Regions from separate parts of the Streptomyces sp. NPDC001843 genome, predicted to be linked through region 1. Evidence: riboswitches for the same ligand, from Rfam matches in the RefSeq annotation. Region 1 holds a riboswitch; each other region holds the start of a gene.
The links. A riboswitch is a leader RNA that binds a small molecule or an ion and turns the genes downstream of it on or off. The one in region 1 is predicted to bind S-adenosylmethionine.
Positions count from the first base shown of each region.

Region 2: linked by a shared signal. The riboswitch ahead of thrC (threonine synthase) and the one ahead of ACFYZQ_RS01560 (aminotransferase class V-fold PLP-dependent enzyme) in region 1 are both predicted to bind S-adenosylmethionine.
Region 3: linked by a shared signal. The riboswitch ahead of ACFYZQ_RS26720 (amino acid ABC transporter permease) and the one ahead of ACFYZQ_RS01560 (aminotransferase class V-fold PLP-dependent enzyme) in region 1 are both predicted to bind S-adenosylmethionine.

Region 1 is NZ_JBIATQ010000001.1:336,871-341,452, reverse strand. It holds gene ACFYZQ_RS01580 (cytochrome bc complex cytochrome b subunit) at 1-595, shown strand, start outside; gene trpD (anthranilate phosphoribosyltransferase) at 716-1,780, shown strand; gene ACFYZQ_RS01570 (PRC-barrel domain-containing protein) at 1,885-2,241, shown strand; gene ACFYZQ_RS01565 (hypothetical protein) at 2,269-2,439, shown strand; SAM riboswitch class IV at 2,518-2,634, shown strand; gene ACFYZQ_RS01560 (aminotransferase class V-fold PLP-dependent enzyme) at 2,797-4,173, shown strand; gene ACFYZQ_RS01555 (Lrp/AsnC family transcriptional regulator) at 4,397-4,582, opposite strand, start outside.
Region 2 is NZ_JBIATQ010000014.1:113,343-117,924, forward strand. It holds gene ACFYZQ_RS31115 (MoaD/ThiS family protein) at 235-510, opposite strand; gene thrC (threonine synthase) at 507-1,793, opposite strand; SAM riboswitch class I at 1,812-1,976, opposite strand; gene ACFYZQ_RS31125 (glucosyl-3-phosphoglycerate synthase) at 2,120-3,064, shown strand; gene ACFYZQ_RS31130 (trehalose-6-phosphate synthase) at 3,138-4,574, shown strand.
Region 3 is NZ_JBIATQ010000011.1:108,205-112,786, forward strand. It holds gene ACFYZQ_RS26710 (NAD(P)/FAD-dependent oxidoreductase) at 1-463, opposite strand, end outside; gene ACFYZQ_RS26715 (glutathione S-transferase C-terminal domain-containing protein) at 957-1,844, shown strand; SAM riboswitch class IV at 1,921-2,031, shown strand; gene ACFYZQ_RS26720 (amino acid ABC transporter permease) at 2,389-3,369, shown strand; gene ACFYZQ_RS26725 (amino acid ABC transporter ATP-binding protein) at 3,366-4,154, shown strand; gene ACFYZQ_RS26730 (ABC transporter substrate-binding protein) at 4,195-4,582, shown strand, end outside.

The DNA.
Region 1 (4,582 bases):
GGTGCTGGCGGCGATCGCGGTCTACCCGTTCATCGAGTCCTGGGTCACCGGCGACAAGAGCGAGCACCACATCCTGGACCGCCCGCGCAACGCCCCCACGCGCACCGGTTTCGGTGTCGCCTGGGTGACGGTGTACATGATCGGTCTGGTCGGCGGCGGCAACGACCTGTGGGCCACGCACTTCCACCTGTCGATCAACGCCGTCACCTGGTTCGTCCGGATCGGCTTCTTCGTCGGACCGGTCGTCGCGTTCATCGTCACCAAGCGGATCTGCCTCGGACTGCAGCGCCGCGACCGCGACAAGGTGCTGCACGGCCGGGAGACCGGCATCATCAAGCGCCTGCCGCACGGTGAGTTCATCGAGGTCCACGAGCCGCTCAGCCAGGAGCAGCTGCACACCCTCACGGCCCACCACCAGTACGAGCCGGCCCAGATCGGCCCCGCCGTCGACGAGAACGGCGTCGAGCGGAAGATCAAGGGCGGCGAGAAGCTGCGCGCCAAGCTCAGCAACGCCTACTACGGCGAGGACAACCAGATCCCGAAGCCGACCGTCGAGGAGTACAAGGAGATCACGAGCGGCCACGGCCACCACTGATCGCTGCGCACGCCACGCCACGCGCGAAGGGCCCCGTCCGGTGTTCGGACGGGGCCCTTCGCCATGCCCCCGGCTGGATAGGGTGGGGTCACACCCTGCTACGACCGATCAGGAGCGGCTATGAGCGCTGTGACCCCCGCTGGAGGCGACACCGCGGCGGGCCGTTCCTGGCCCGAGGTACTGAACGCCCTGCTGTACGGCCGTGACCAGAGCGCCGACGCGACGGCCTGGGCGATGGACCAGATCATGCGCGGCGAGGCGACCGACGCGCAGATCGCCGGCTTCGTGGTGGCGCTGCGCGCCAAGGGCGAGACCGTCGAGGAGATCACCGGCGTGGTCCGGGCGATGTACGAGCACGCCAACGTGATCGAGGTGTCGGGCCGCACGGTCGACATCGTCGGCACCGGTGGCGACGGCGCGAAGACGGTGAACATCTCCACGATGTCGGCGCTCGTGGTGGCCGGAACGGGCGCGAAGGTCGTCAAACACGGCAACCGGGCCGCCTCGTCGGCCTCGGGCTCGTCCGACGTACTGGAGAAGCTGGGCGTCAATCTGGACCTGACGCCACAGCGGGTGGCCGAGGTCGCGGAGGAGGCGGGCATCACCTTCTGCTTCGCGGTGAAGTTCCACCCGGCGCTGCGCCATGTGGCCGCCGCCCGCGGCCAGTTGGGCATCCGGACGGTCTTCAACGCACTCGGGCCGCTGACCAACCCGGCGAAGGTGAAGGCGCAGGCGGTCGGCGTCGCCGACCCCCGCCTGGCGCCGATGATCGCGGGCGTCCTGGCCGGACGCGGCAACTCCTCGCTCGTCTTCCGCGGCGACGACGGCCTCGACGAGCTGACCACGACGTCCACCTCCCACGTCTGGGTGGTCAGGGACGGCAAGGTCACCGAGGAGACCTTCGACCCGCGGGACGTCGGCATCGAGCTGGTGCCGGTGGAGGCGCTGCGCGGCGGTGACCCGTCGTACAACGCCGACGTGGCGCTGCGCCTGCTCGACGGCGAGACGGGCCCCGTCCGCGACGCCGTCCTGCTCAACTCGGCGGCGGCGCTGGTGGCCCTGGACCCGACGCGGGAACCGCTGGCCGAGCAGTTGCGTGCCGGGATGCGCAAGGCGGCCGAGTCGATCGACTCGGGATCGGCCAGGCGGACCCTCGACCGCTGGGTGGCGGCGAGCAACGAGTAACGCCGGGCAGCCGCGGGAGTACAGTGAAACCGTGACAAAGCGGTCCCGCGGCCGCTCCGTCTCGGCGTGGGGTGCCCGGGAACACGGGCCGCAAGGAGCTAGGCATGATCCACTCAGCCGATATCCGCGAGTGGCGCAACCGCGACGTGATCGATCCCAGGGGCCGCAAGATCGGCGCCCTGGAAGCGGTCTACGTGGACACCACCACCGACACGCCTGCCATGGTCACCGTCCGCACCGGACTGCCGACCCGGCACCGGCTCGTCTTCGTCCCCCTCGACGAGGCGACCCTCGGACCCGGGTACGTGAAGGTGGCCCACCCCAGGGGGCAGGTGAAGAAGGCACCGTCCATCGGCATGGACGACGTCCTGCCGGTCGAGCGGGAGCACGAGATCTACGAACACTACGACAGGCCCTACGAGGCCGCTGCCGAACGCGGGCGCCGTCTCGCGCGCGGCTGACCGACCCGTCGGAGGATGTGGTCACCCATGGCGCTCTTCCTGTTCCTGATCCTCGTGGCGATCATCCTGGGACTCATCGGCGTGGCGGCGCACGGGCTGTTCTGGCTCCTGGTCATCGGCGCGGTCATCCTGGTGGCCGACCTGGTGCTGTTCGGCGTCCGCTGGTCCCGGCACCACGGACACCACGCCGTGCGGTGAACCCGGCCCAAGGACCGCCGTCCCGCCATCCGGACACGAGTTGCGGACGGTGATCAGCCCACGTACTTTCTCTGACCAGGTCATGAGTGACAGTCATTCGGCCCCGGCCGACTGTCCGGCAACCCTCCGTCCGTGGCGGGGTGCCCCGGGTGAAGACCAGGCCGTAGGCAGCGAGGTCTACGGCAAGCGCGGACCCCTCGCACACCAGGGGTCCTGGTCGACGAGGGAGCCTTCCGTGAGCAAGCGAATGCGCTAGGGCGTCGAGCCCCGCCTCCGCATCCCCCTTTTCACCTCATCCGTGCTTGAGCGCCGTCCGCTCGTGCGGTGAGTTCCGCCTGCCTTCACGGGAGTACACCCATGTCCGTCTCCGCCGTTGCCGCCGACCAGTCCGTCTGTGCCCCGCTGCCCGTTCTGGGCCGTGATGTCACCGTTCCGCTCGTCACGGGTGGCGAGGTCACCTACGCCGCGCTCGACTACGCGGCCAGCGCCCCCGCGCTCCAGCGGGTCTGGGACGACGTGGCCGCGTACGCCCCGTACTACGGCAGCGTGCACCGGGGCGCCGGATACCTCTCGCAGCTCTCCACGGACCTCTTCGAGAACGCCCGGAAGACCGTCGCCGACTTCCTCGGCTGCCGGGCGGACGACCAGGTCGTCTTCACCCGGTCGACCACGGACTCGCTGAACCTCCTGGCCCGCGCGCTCCCCGCCGACTGCCAGGTCTTCGTCTTCGAGACCGAGCACCACGCCTCCCTGCTGCCCTGGCAGGACGCACGGGTCACCTACCTCGACGCCCCCCGCAGCCCGCGGCAGGCCGTCGACACGCTGGAGCGGGCCCTCGCCGAGCGCACTGTGTCGATCGAAGGGGGCTACGGCCCGGCCCTGGTCTGCGTCACCGGCGCCTCCAACGTCACCGGCGAACTGTGGCCGGTCCGCGAGCTGGCCGCCGCCGCCCACGCGCACGGCGCCCGGATCGTCCTGGACGCCGCCCAGCTCGCCCCGCACCACCCGGTGAGCCTCAGGGAGCTGGACGTCGACTGGGTCGCCTTCTCCGGGCACAAGCTGTACGCCCCGTTCGGCTCCGGTGTGCTGGCCGGCCGCGCCGACTGGCTGCGCGCGGCCGAGCCGTACCTCGCGGGCGGCGGCGCCAGCCGCAAGGTCACCCGGCGTGACGACGGGGGAGTGGACGTGGAGTGGCACGACAGCGCGGCCCGCCACGAGGCCGGCTCCCCGAACGTCATCGGCGCCTACTCCATCGCCTCGGCCTGCAAGGCGCTCGACGAGGCGGGCTTCGACGCCCTGGTCGCCCGCGAGCAGCACCTGATCGCGAAGGTCCGCGCGGGCCTCGCCGAGATCCCGGAAGTCCGGGTCCTGTCCCTCTTCGGCGACGACGCCCCGCGCGTCGGCGTCATCTCGTTCGTCGTCGAGGGCTGGAACAGCTCCCACTTCGCCGCCGCGCTCTCCGCCGAGTACGGCATCGGCGTCCGCGACGGCCTGTTCTGCGCCCACCCCCTCGTCCGCACCCTGCTGGGCAGCGACCCGCAGACACAGGGCGAGTGCGGCGCCCCCGAGGCCGCGCCCGGCGAGAAGTCCCTCAACGCCATCCGCGTCAGCTTCGGCGCGGGAACGCCGGACGAGCACGTGGAGCGGTTCGTGAACGCGGTGAGGGAACTCGTCCGGGACGGCGCCAAGTGGCGCTACCGCACCGAGGACGGCCGCTGCGTCCCGGCGGTGTGACCACCGCGGCCATCACGGCTGTACCTCGCCCAGGCCCGCGGACGTGCGGCTCACCACGCCCGCGGGCGGCGCCGGCTCGGAATCCGTCCTTCAGTGACGCACCCCAGGTCTCCGCGGGCCGCCCACCTCCGTGGTGGTCAGCAGCCGCCGCATCCACGAGCCCCGGCCACCGGCATCGCGGCGGCCGGCCTGGGCGCCTGGCGCCGGACCGGCCGGACAGGCCTCAGTTGTCCAGCCCGATCGCGAACGCCGCCTCCAGGTCGTGCTGGGAGTAGGTGCGGAAGGCCACGTGCGTGTCGGTGGCCTCCACGCCGGGGATCTTGCTGATCCGGCCGGGGATGACGTCCGCCAGGTCCTCGTGCTGCCGCACCCGGACCATGGCGATCAGGTCGTAGGTGCCGGTGACCGA
Region 2 (4,582 bases), on a different contig from region 1:
GCAAGTCGGGCCCCGCAAAGGGCACATAAGGCGCAAAACATTCGCACACTTTGGCTACATCCTGTCGGATGTGCGGCGCGATTCCAGGGCCCCCGACCCGCGTTCCGGGAGCGCGTTCCCCAACTCTACCGCGCTCAACCACACAGAATTGCCCCCTCCGTTTCTCTCACGGCGAGGGCAATTCGATGAACTCTCGGTAACCGGTGTTACCGACGGTAATGATCAGTCATTCGGTCAGCCGCCGGCGACGGCCGGAATGATGGAGACGCCCGCACCGTCCGGAGTCGTGGTCTCCAGCCCCTGCTCGAAGCGCACGTCGTCGTCGTTGACGTACACGTTGACGAAGCGGCGCAGCTTGCCCTGGTCGTCCAGGACGCGGGCGGCGATCCCGGTGTGGTTCTTCTCCAGGTCGGCGATGACCTCGCCGAGGGTCGTGCCCTCTGCCTGGACCTCTGCCTGGCCGCCCGTGTAGGTGCGCAGGATGGTGGGGATGCGGACGGTCACGCTCATGCCAGGCCAGCCTCTCGGAAGGAGTCGAGGTTCGGGCGGATCGTGGCGGTCAGGCCGGTGCCTGCCACCGCGTCCAGGGTCTTCAGGCCGTCGCCCGTGTTGAGGACGACGGTCGTCTTGGTCGGGTCGAGGACGCCGTTCTCCAGCAGCTTGCGCGTGACGCCCACCGTCACACCGCCCGCCGTCTCCGCGAAGATGCCCTCCGTGCGGGCGAGCAGCTTGATGGCGTCCACCACCTGCTCGTCCGTCACGTCCTCCACCGCCCCGCCGGTGCGGCGCGCGATGTCCAGGACGTACGGCCCGTCCGCCGGGTTGCCGATGGCGAGGGACTTGGCGATGGTGTCGGGCTTCTGCGGGCGCACCACGTCGTGGCCCGCCTTGAACGCGGTCGACACCGGCGAGCAGCCCTGGGCCTGGGCGCCGAAGATCTTGTAGGGCCGGTCCTCGACGAGGCCGAGCTTGATCAGCTCCTGCAGCCCCTTGTCGATCTTGGTGAGCTGGGAGCCGGAGGCGATCGGGACGACGATCTGGTCCGGGAGCCGCCAGCCGAGCTGCTCGCAGATCTCGTACGCCAGGGTCTTGGACCCCTCCGCGTAGTACGGCCTCAGGTTGACGTTGACGAAGCCCCAGCCCTCGCCGGCCGGGTCGCCGATCAGCTCGGAGCAGAAGCGGTTCACGTCGTCGTAGTTGCCCTCGATGCCGACGAGCTCGCCGCCGTAGACCGCGGCCATGACGACCTTGCCCTGCTCCAGGTCGTGCGGGATGAACACGCAGGAACGGAAGCCGGCCCGGGCCGCCGCGGCACCGACCGCGCCGGCCAGGTTGCCGGTGGAGGAGCAGGACAGGGTGGTGAAACCGAAGGCCCGCGCCGCCTCCAGTGCCTGCGCGACCACACGGTCCTTGAAGGAGTGCGTCGGGTTGCCGGAGTCGTCCTTCACGTACAGGTGCGAAGCCTCGATGCCGAGCTCACGGGCGAGGTTGTCGGCCTGGACGAGCTGGGTCCAGCCGGGGTTGATGTTGGGCTTGGTCGCCACGTCCGCCGGGACGGGCAGCAGGGGTGCGTAGCGCCAGATGTTCGCGGGTCCCGCCTCGATCCGCTTCCTCAGCTCCTCGGTTTCGTAGGCCGAGAAGTCGTAGGCGATCTCGAGCGGGCCGAAACACTCCTCGCAGGCGAAGACCGGTCCGAGCGGTACCCGGTGGCCGCACTCGCGGCAGCTCAGAGCAGCGGCGGGGCCGAGGTCTACGGTGGAGTCGGTGGTGCTTGCAGCAGTCTGCACAGCCATGTGAGGCGAGGCCCTTTCTCCTCATCTTCCTCACGACGCATCTCGCCGTGAGACGGATTTGGCACCTTCCCTAGCCGGGAGCCTCGCGGAACGATCAGGACTGGTCCAACTGATCTACGAGAACCGACTGGAGGGTTGCCGGGGCTTCATCGGGCCGTGTCCCTCTGCCCCTCTGGATGAGCGGTATGCGGTTGTGTGTGCGGTTGTGAACAACGGTGACCTCGGACATGCGATGGTCATCCGCGTTGTTCAAGACTGTAACCGAAGGCCGGGACAGTTGAGATAGTCGTCCGAACCGCGAGACAAACAGTGAGGAGCCGCCCACCGTGCTGGAAGAAGTCGAGCGCTGGCTGAGCACCCGCTCCTGGTCCGTGACCGATCGCCCGCTCCACCAGATCCTGGCCGCGAAGCAGCGCACGGGCCAGTCGGTCAGTGTCGTGCTGCCCGCGCTCAACGAGGAGGAGACGGTCGGCGACATCGTCGCGATCATCCGCCACGACCTGATGCAGCAGACCCCGCTCGTCGACGAGATCGTGGTCGTCGACTCGGGGTCCACCGACCGCACCTCCGAGGTGGCCGCCGCGGCGGGCGCCCGGGTCGTCCACCGCGACGACGTCCTGCCGCGGATACCGGCCGTGCCCGGCAAGGGCGAGGTGCTGTGGCGTTCGCTCCTCGTCACCGAGGGGGACATCGTCTGCTTCATCGACGCCGACCTGAAGGAGTTCTCCTCCGACTTCGTCTCGGGGATCGTCGGCCCGCTGCTGACCGACCCGGACGTGGACCTGGTCAAGGGCATGTACGACCGTCCGCTCGCCGGGACCGCGGGCCAGGGCGGCCGGGTCACCGAGCTGATGGCGCGCCCGCTGCTCAACATGCACTGGCCGCAGCTTGCGGGGTTCGTGCAGCCGCTCGGCGGTGAGTACGCGGCCCGCCGCTCGCTGCTGGAGCAGCTGCCCTTCCCCGTCGGGTACGGGGTGGAACTGGGCATGCTGGTCGACGCCCTGCACCTGGTGGGCCTGGACGCCCTGGCCCAGGTGGACGTCGGGGTGCGCAAGCACCGCCACCAGGACGGGCAGGCGCTCGGCCGGATGGCCGCCGCCATCTACCGCACCGCCCAGCTCCGCCTGGCCCGCGGCCACCTCGTCCGGCCCTCGCTCACCCAGTTCGAGCGGGGCGAGGAGGGCTTCGAGCCGCGCACCTACTCCGTGGACACGGAGGAGCGGCCGCCGATGGCGGAGATCGCCGAGTACGCCGCGCGCCGGGTGGCCTGACCCCGGCCGTGTCACTCCGCCGGGGAGGGAACCGTACGTTTGAGCGTTTCCGGGCCGGGCTAGGTTGAGACTCATGGCTTCCACGCACGGTGCTGAGGTGCTGGTCGCGTCCAATCGCGGCCCGGTTTCGTACGAAGTCCGCGAGGACGGTTCGCTGCACGCCAAGCGGGGTGGCGGCGGACTGGTGTCCGGGCTGTCGGCCATCGGCCCGGACGCGAACGCGCTCTGGGTGTGCGCCGCGCTGAGCGACGCCGACCGGGAGGCGGTGCGCCGCTCCCACGGCGGTCGGCGGCTCTCCGAGGACGCGACCGGCGGGCAGCAGGTCCGCATGATCGACATCGACGCGACGGTGTTCTCCGACGCGTACAACGGCATCGCCAACTCGGTGCTGTGGTTCGTCCACCACATGCTGTACCAGACCCCGCTGGAGCCCGTCCTGGACGCGGAGTTCCGTCGCCAGTGGGCGTCCTACGAGGCCTACAACCGGGCGTTCGCCGAAGCCCTGGCCGAGGAGGCGGCGCAGGGCGCGGTGGTGGTCGTCCAGGACTACCACCTGGCGCTGGCTCCCCGGATGCTCCGGGAACTCCGCCCCGACCTGCGCATCGGCCACTTCTCGCACACCCCGTGGGCGCCGCCGGACTACTTCCGGCTGCTCCCCGACGACATCGCCGCCGAACTGCTCGGCGGGATCCTGGGCGCGGACCGGGCGGGCTTCCTCACCCAGCGCTGGGCGGACGCGTTCACCGCCTGCTGCGAAGCCGTCCTCGGGGCCGACGCCGTGTCCGGCACTCGGATCGGGGTGCACGGTCTGGGCGCGGACGCGGACTTCCTGCGGCAGCGGGCGCACCGGCCGGACGTGGACGAGCGGATGACGGCGCTGCGGACGGAGATCGGTACGGCGCCCGACGGCAGGGCACGCAAGACGATCGTCCGGGTCGACCGCACGGAGCTGTCGAAGAACATCGTGCGCGGGCTGCTGGCCTACCGTGAGCTCCTCGACGACCACCCGGAGTGGCGCGAGCGGGTGGTGCACGTGGCGTTCGCCTACCCCTCCCGGCAGGACCTCGCGGTGTACCGCGACTACACCGCCGAGGTGCAACGGGTGGCGGAGGAGATCAACGCCGCGTACGGCACCCCGGGCTGGACCCCGGTCGTCCTCCACGTCAAGGACGACTTCGCCCGCTCCCTGGCCGCGTACCGGCTGGCCGACGTCGCCCTGGTCAACCCCATCCGGGACGGCATGAACCTGGTCGCCAAGGAGGTCCCGGTCGTCTCCGACGAGGGCTGCGCGCTGGTGCTGTCCCGGGAGGCCGGCGCGTACGAGGAGCTGGGCGAGGACGCGGTGACGGTGAACCCGTACGACATCGCCGGCACGGCGCACGCCCTCCACCAGGCGCTCACCATGTCCGACGGCGAGCGCGCCGAGCGCACCAAGCGCCTCACTGCGGCGGCCACGGCCTTGCCTCCGGCCCAGTGGTTCCTGGACCAACTGCACGCACTGGAGGACTGACGCGGGGC
Region 3 (4,582 bases), on a different contig from region 1:
CGGCCAGGGCCGGCATGACCTGGGCGTCCTGGGGGTAGTGCACGGCGCCGGCGAGTCCGGGTGCCAGATGCGGTTCGAGGTCGGGGAGCCCGTCGGCGTCGACGGGCACCGCGGTGACACCGGCGGCCCGCTGGGCGTCGGCGAAGCCGGCAAGAGCGGCGAGGTCACCGGGCGTCGCGGCCACGACGACGCCGCCCTTCGCCTCGTACTCGAAGCCCGGACCGTCCTCACGGGCCAGCTCCGACCACAACCGGGCGGACAGCAGGGCGAGTTCCAGCTCAGGTCCCGGTTCCTTGTCGGAGACGAGCAGATTGCCCTCGCCCGCGCCGGTCGTGCCGCCGGCCACCGGACCCCGGTCGACGAGGACGACGTCCAGGCCCGCCCGCGCCGCGTACCACGCGCAGGCCGCGCCCGTCATCCCGGCGCCGACCACCACGACATCGCAGGTCAGTCGCTTCGCCACATCAGTACTATGTCACATATCGCCGAGCCCGGACAGATGCCTGCGTCCTGGGGTCCGCCCGCCTCCAGTCCACCGTGCGCCGGCCCTGCGATACGTCGATATGGGGGGCGTGGTGGTCGCCGAGGCCACGGCGCGGCCCCGTCCCGTTCACCCGTCCGGTGTCCCAGGGGTGGACGCCCCCTTGACGTCGCCCCGAGCCGGATCGACACTCCAGATGGGAATCCTAGTGAACAGGTAGGGAAGCATGAGGCGCTTGGAGACGGTCACCAGCCGAGTGAGCCGTACGCCGACCTCGCCCCTGCTCACCTCCCGCCGGCACATCGACCTGCTGCGTGTCTGCAGCGCGCGATCAGCCTCCTGAGCCGGTCCCGGGCGACCCCCTGACCCGCCCGGCCCGTCCGGGCACCCCGGACCCTCCCGCACACCCTGGCGCCCACTGTCCGACGACGCTTCCGCCGCGCGTACGTCCGCGCGCCCGCTCCCGGGGAGACGCATGTCCATCACACCGCTCGCCGCCGTCCCGTCCGCCCACCGCACCGTCCCCGTCTTCCGGGGTCGCCTCGGCCGGGACGCGCGCAGCGGCCACCACGCCGTGCCGCACCGCTACCGGCTCCATCTCTCCACCGCCTGTCCCGACGGGCTGCGCCTGGCCATAGGGCACAGCCTGCTCGGCCTCGACCACGAATGCCCGGTCACGCTCCTGCCGGCCGTACCGGACCGTCCCGGCGGCGGCCACTCGGCCCTGGGTCCGCTGTACGAGGCGAGCGCACACCACTACACCGGGCCGGCCCTCGCCCCGGTGCTCAGCGACGACTGGTCAGGGCGCATCGTCAGCACCCACACCCCGGACATCCTGCGCGACCTCGACCGCTTCTGCCCGGACGGCCCCACCTCGCTGTATCCGTGCGGCACCGAGAGCCAGATCGAAGCCGTCGAAAGGCTCTGCGCCGAAGGCATCCAGGAGGCCGCGCAGCGCGCCGGACAGGCCGACGCGGATCCCGCGCAGCGTGCCGCCGCACTCGATCTGCTGCTGGACACGCTGGGCAGGCTGGAGCGGTATCTGGACGGCGAGGAGTACCTCGTCGCCGGCCGGCTCACCGCCGCCGACGTCGAACTCTGGGTGGCCCTGGTGCAGTTGGACACCGTGCACCGCTGCCACCTCGACGCCGGTGCCGTGCACCGCATCGCCGGGTACCCGGTGCTGTGGGCCTACGCCCGGCGCCTGGCGGCCCACCCCGCCTTCGGGACCCACCTCGACCTGGACGGCATCGCACTCCGTCACCACGGCCACTGCCAGGGCCTGGAGGCCGCCGGAGCGGCCGTCCAGATCCTGGACTGGACGGGGCACGCCACGGACCCGCAGGGCTCTTACCGCAGGTGAGACCGGGTCAGCCAGGTCCACTCCTCGGACGGCCGTTGACATTGGAACGGCCGACTGCATTACTTGCAGCTCAGAAGGTCATGAGCGTCAGCGCCAAGCCCTGGCTCGCTGACCGGCAACCCTCGCATCGCGGTGGGGTGCCCCAGGTGACGACCGGACCGGACGACGACTTCGGTAAGCGCGAGGGCCCCCTGGGGCCGGAACAGTGACAGGTGACGCCATGTACGCAGCTCCCAGGACGGCCACGGGCCGTACCCAGGGCTGCGTACCGCCGTACGCCGGACTCCTCGTCGCCGATCGTGCCGTCGACCTGCTCCGGGTCAACAGCGCACTGTGTACCGCACCGGGCCGTGCCCGCTGTCGGGGCTGACCCCACCTCCCAGCCGGCCCCCGCGTCCTGACGGACACCGTCCGTACGGTGTGCCGTCGTCCGACCAGCCCCCGGTTCCCGTGCGTTCCCGTGTGCCGCCTCGTGCCCCAGCGCCGTAGCGGCCCGCGTCCGGTCCGCCGCGGTCCCGGGGTGTCCGAATCCCCGGAGCCCGCCATGAGTGAACCCCCAGGCGCAGCCGTGTCCCTCGCCGAGGCACCACCCGCCGAAACACCGTCAAAGGCCTTCGTAGCACAGCGCGTTCAGCCGTTGCGGCGGCCCGGACGGTGGATCGTCACCGCCGTCGTCCTCGTGCTCGTCGCACAGATCCTGCACGGACTGGCCACGAACCCCTTCTACCAGTGGGACCGCTTCCGCTACTGGTTCCTGCGTCCCACGATCCTCGACGGGCTCGTCGTCACCCTCGAAGCGGCCGCGCTCAGCGCCGTGCTGGGTCTGCTCGGCGGCATCGTGCTGGCCCTCGGCCGGCTGTCCGGCAGCCCGGTGCTCCGGGCGGTGAGCTGGACCTACACCTGGCTGTTCCGCTCGGTCCCGCTGATCGTCGTCCTGATCTTCCTCTACAACTTCTCAGCCCTGTACAAGACGCTGAGCCTCGGCATCCCCTTCGGGCCGGCCTTCGTCACCTTCGACGAGTCGAAGCTGGCCACCGACATGACGGTCGCCGTCATCGGCCTCAGCCTCAACGAGGCGGCGTACGCGGCCGAGGTCGTGCGCGGTGGCATCCTCTCCGTCGACCAGGGCCAGCACGAGGCGGCGGCCGCACTCGGTCTGCCCAAGGGCTACCAGTTCACCCGGATCGTCTTCCCGCAGGCCCTGAGGTCCATCACCCCGAACTACGTCAACCAGCTCATCGGCCTGATCAAGAGCACGTCCCTGGTGTTCTACGTCTCCCTGCTCGACCTGTTCGGCTCGGTGCAGACCATGGGCAGCACCTACCCCGGCGACATCGTGCCGCTGCTGCTCGTCGCCACCGTCTGGTACCTGATCCTGACCAGCGTCGTGTCCGTCGTCCAGTTCTACGTCGAGCGGTACTTCGCCCGCGGTGCCACCCGCAGCCTGCCGCCGACCCCGCTGCAGAAGGCGCGGGCGGGCCTCGCGGACTTCCGGGCCCGGCTGCGCAGGGAGGCCACCGTATGACCGCCACCGACACCCTGGAGACGACCCCGGCCGCCCTGGAGGTGCACGACGTCCACAAGTGGTACGGCACCCACCGCGTCCTGGACGGCATCGACCTGACCGTGCGCCCCGGCGAGGTCACCGTGATCCTCGGGCCCTCCGGCTCCGGCAAGTCGACCCTGCTGCGGGTCATCAACCACCTGGAGAAGCCCGAGGTGGGCCATGTCAGCGTCGGCGGCGAGCTGATCGGTGTGAAGCGGAACGGGGCGCGGCTGAAGGAACTCAGCGAGCGCGCCATCCTGGCCCAGCGCGGCCGGATCGGTTTCGTCTTCCAGAACTTCAACCTCTTCCCGCACCTGAGCGTCCTCGACAACGTCGCCGCCGCCCCCGTCGCCACCGGAAAGCTGACCAGGGCCCAGGCACAGGAACTGGCACGCGAACTGCTCACCCGGGTCGGCCTCGGCGACCGTACCGGCGCCTACCCGCGGCAGCTGTCCGGCGGCCAGCAGCAGCGCGTCGCCATCGCCCGCGCCCTCGCGCTGCGTCCCGGGATCATCCTCTTCGACGAGCCGACCTCGGCGCTCGACCCCGAACTCGTCGGCGAGGTCCTCTCCGTCATCAAGGACCTGGCGACCAGCGGCACCACGCTCGTCATCGTCACCCACGAGATCGGCTTCGCCCGCGAGGTCGCCGACCGGGTCGTCTTCATCGACGGCGGAAGGATCGTCGAACAGGGGCCGCCCTCCCAGGTGTTGGACCGTCCCCAGCACGAGCGGACCCGGGACTTCCTCAGCAGGGTCCTCTGAACCCCCTCACCATCACCCGTCCCGAACGACAAGGACAGCCATGCCCAGCCACTTCTCCCGACGCAGCCTGATACGCGGCATCACCGCGGCGACCACGGTCGCCACCCTGGCCACCGGGCTCGCCGCCTGCGGTGGTGACAGCGAAGCCGCCACCACCACCGACGCCGCCGGCACGGTGACCGTGGGCCGGGTGTCCAACGGCGCGGCCAAGCAGACCGAGCTGAAGGTCTCCGAGGTGAAGGCTCTCAACGCCGAGCTGCCCGCCGCGATCCGCAAGAGTGGCACCCTGAGGATCGGTGTCGGCGCCCTGCCCGACGGCTTCCCGCCGCTGGCCTACATCGGCGGCGACCAGAAGACCCTCACCGGAGCCGAACCGGACCTCGGCCGCCTGGTCGCCGCGGTTCTCGGACTCGCGCCGCAGTTCTCCG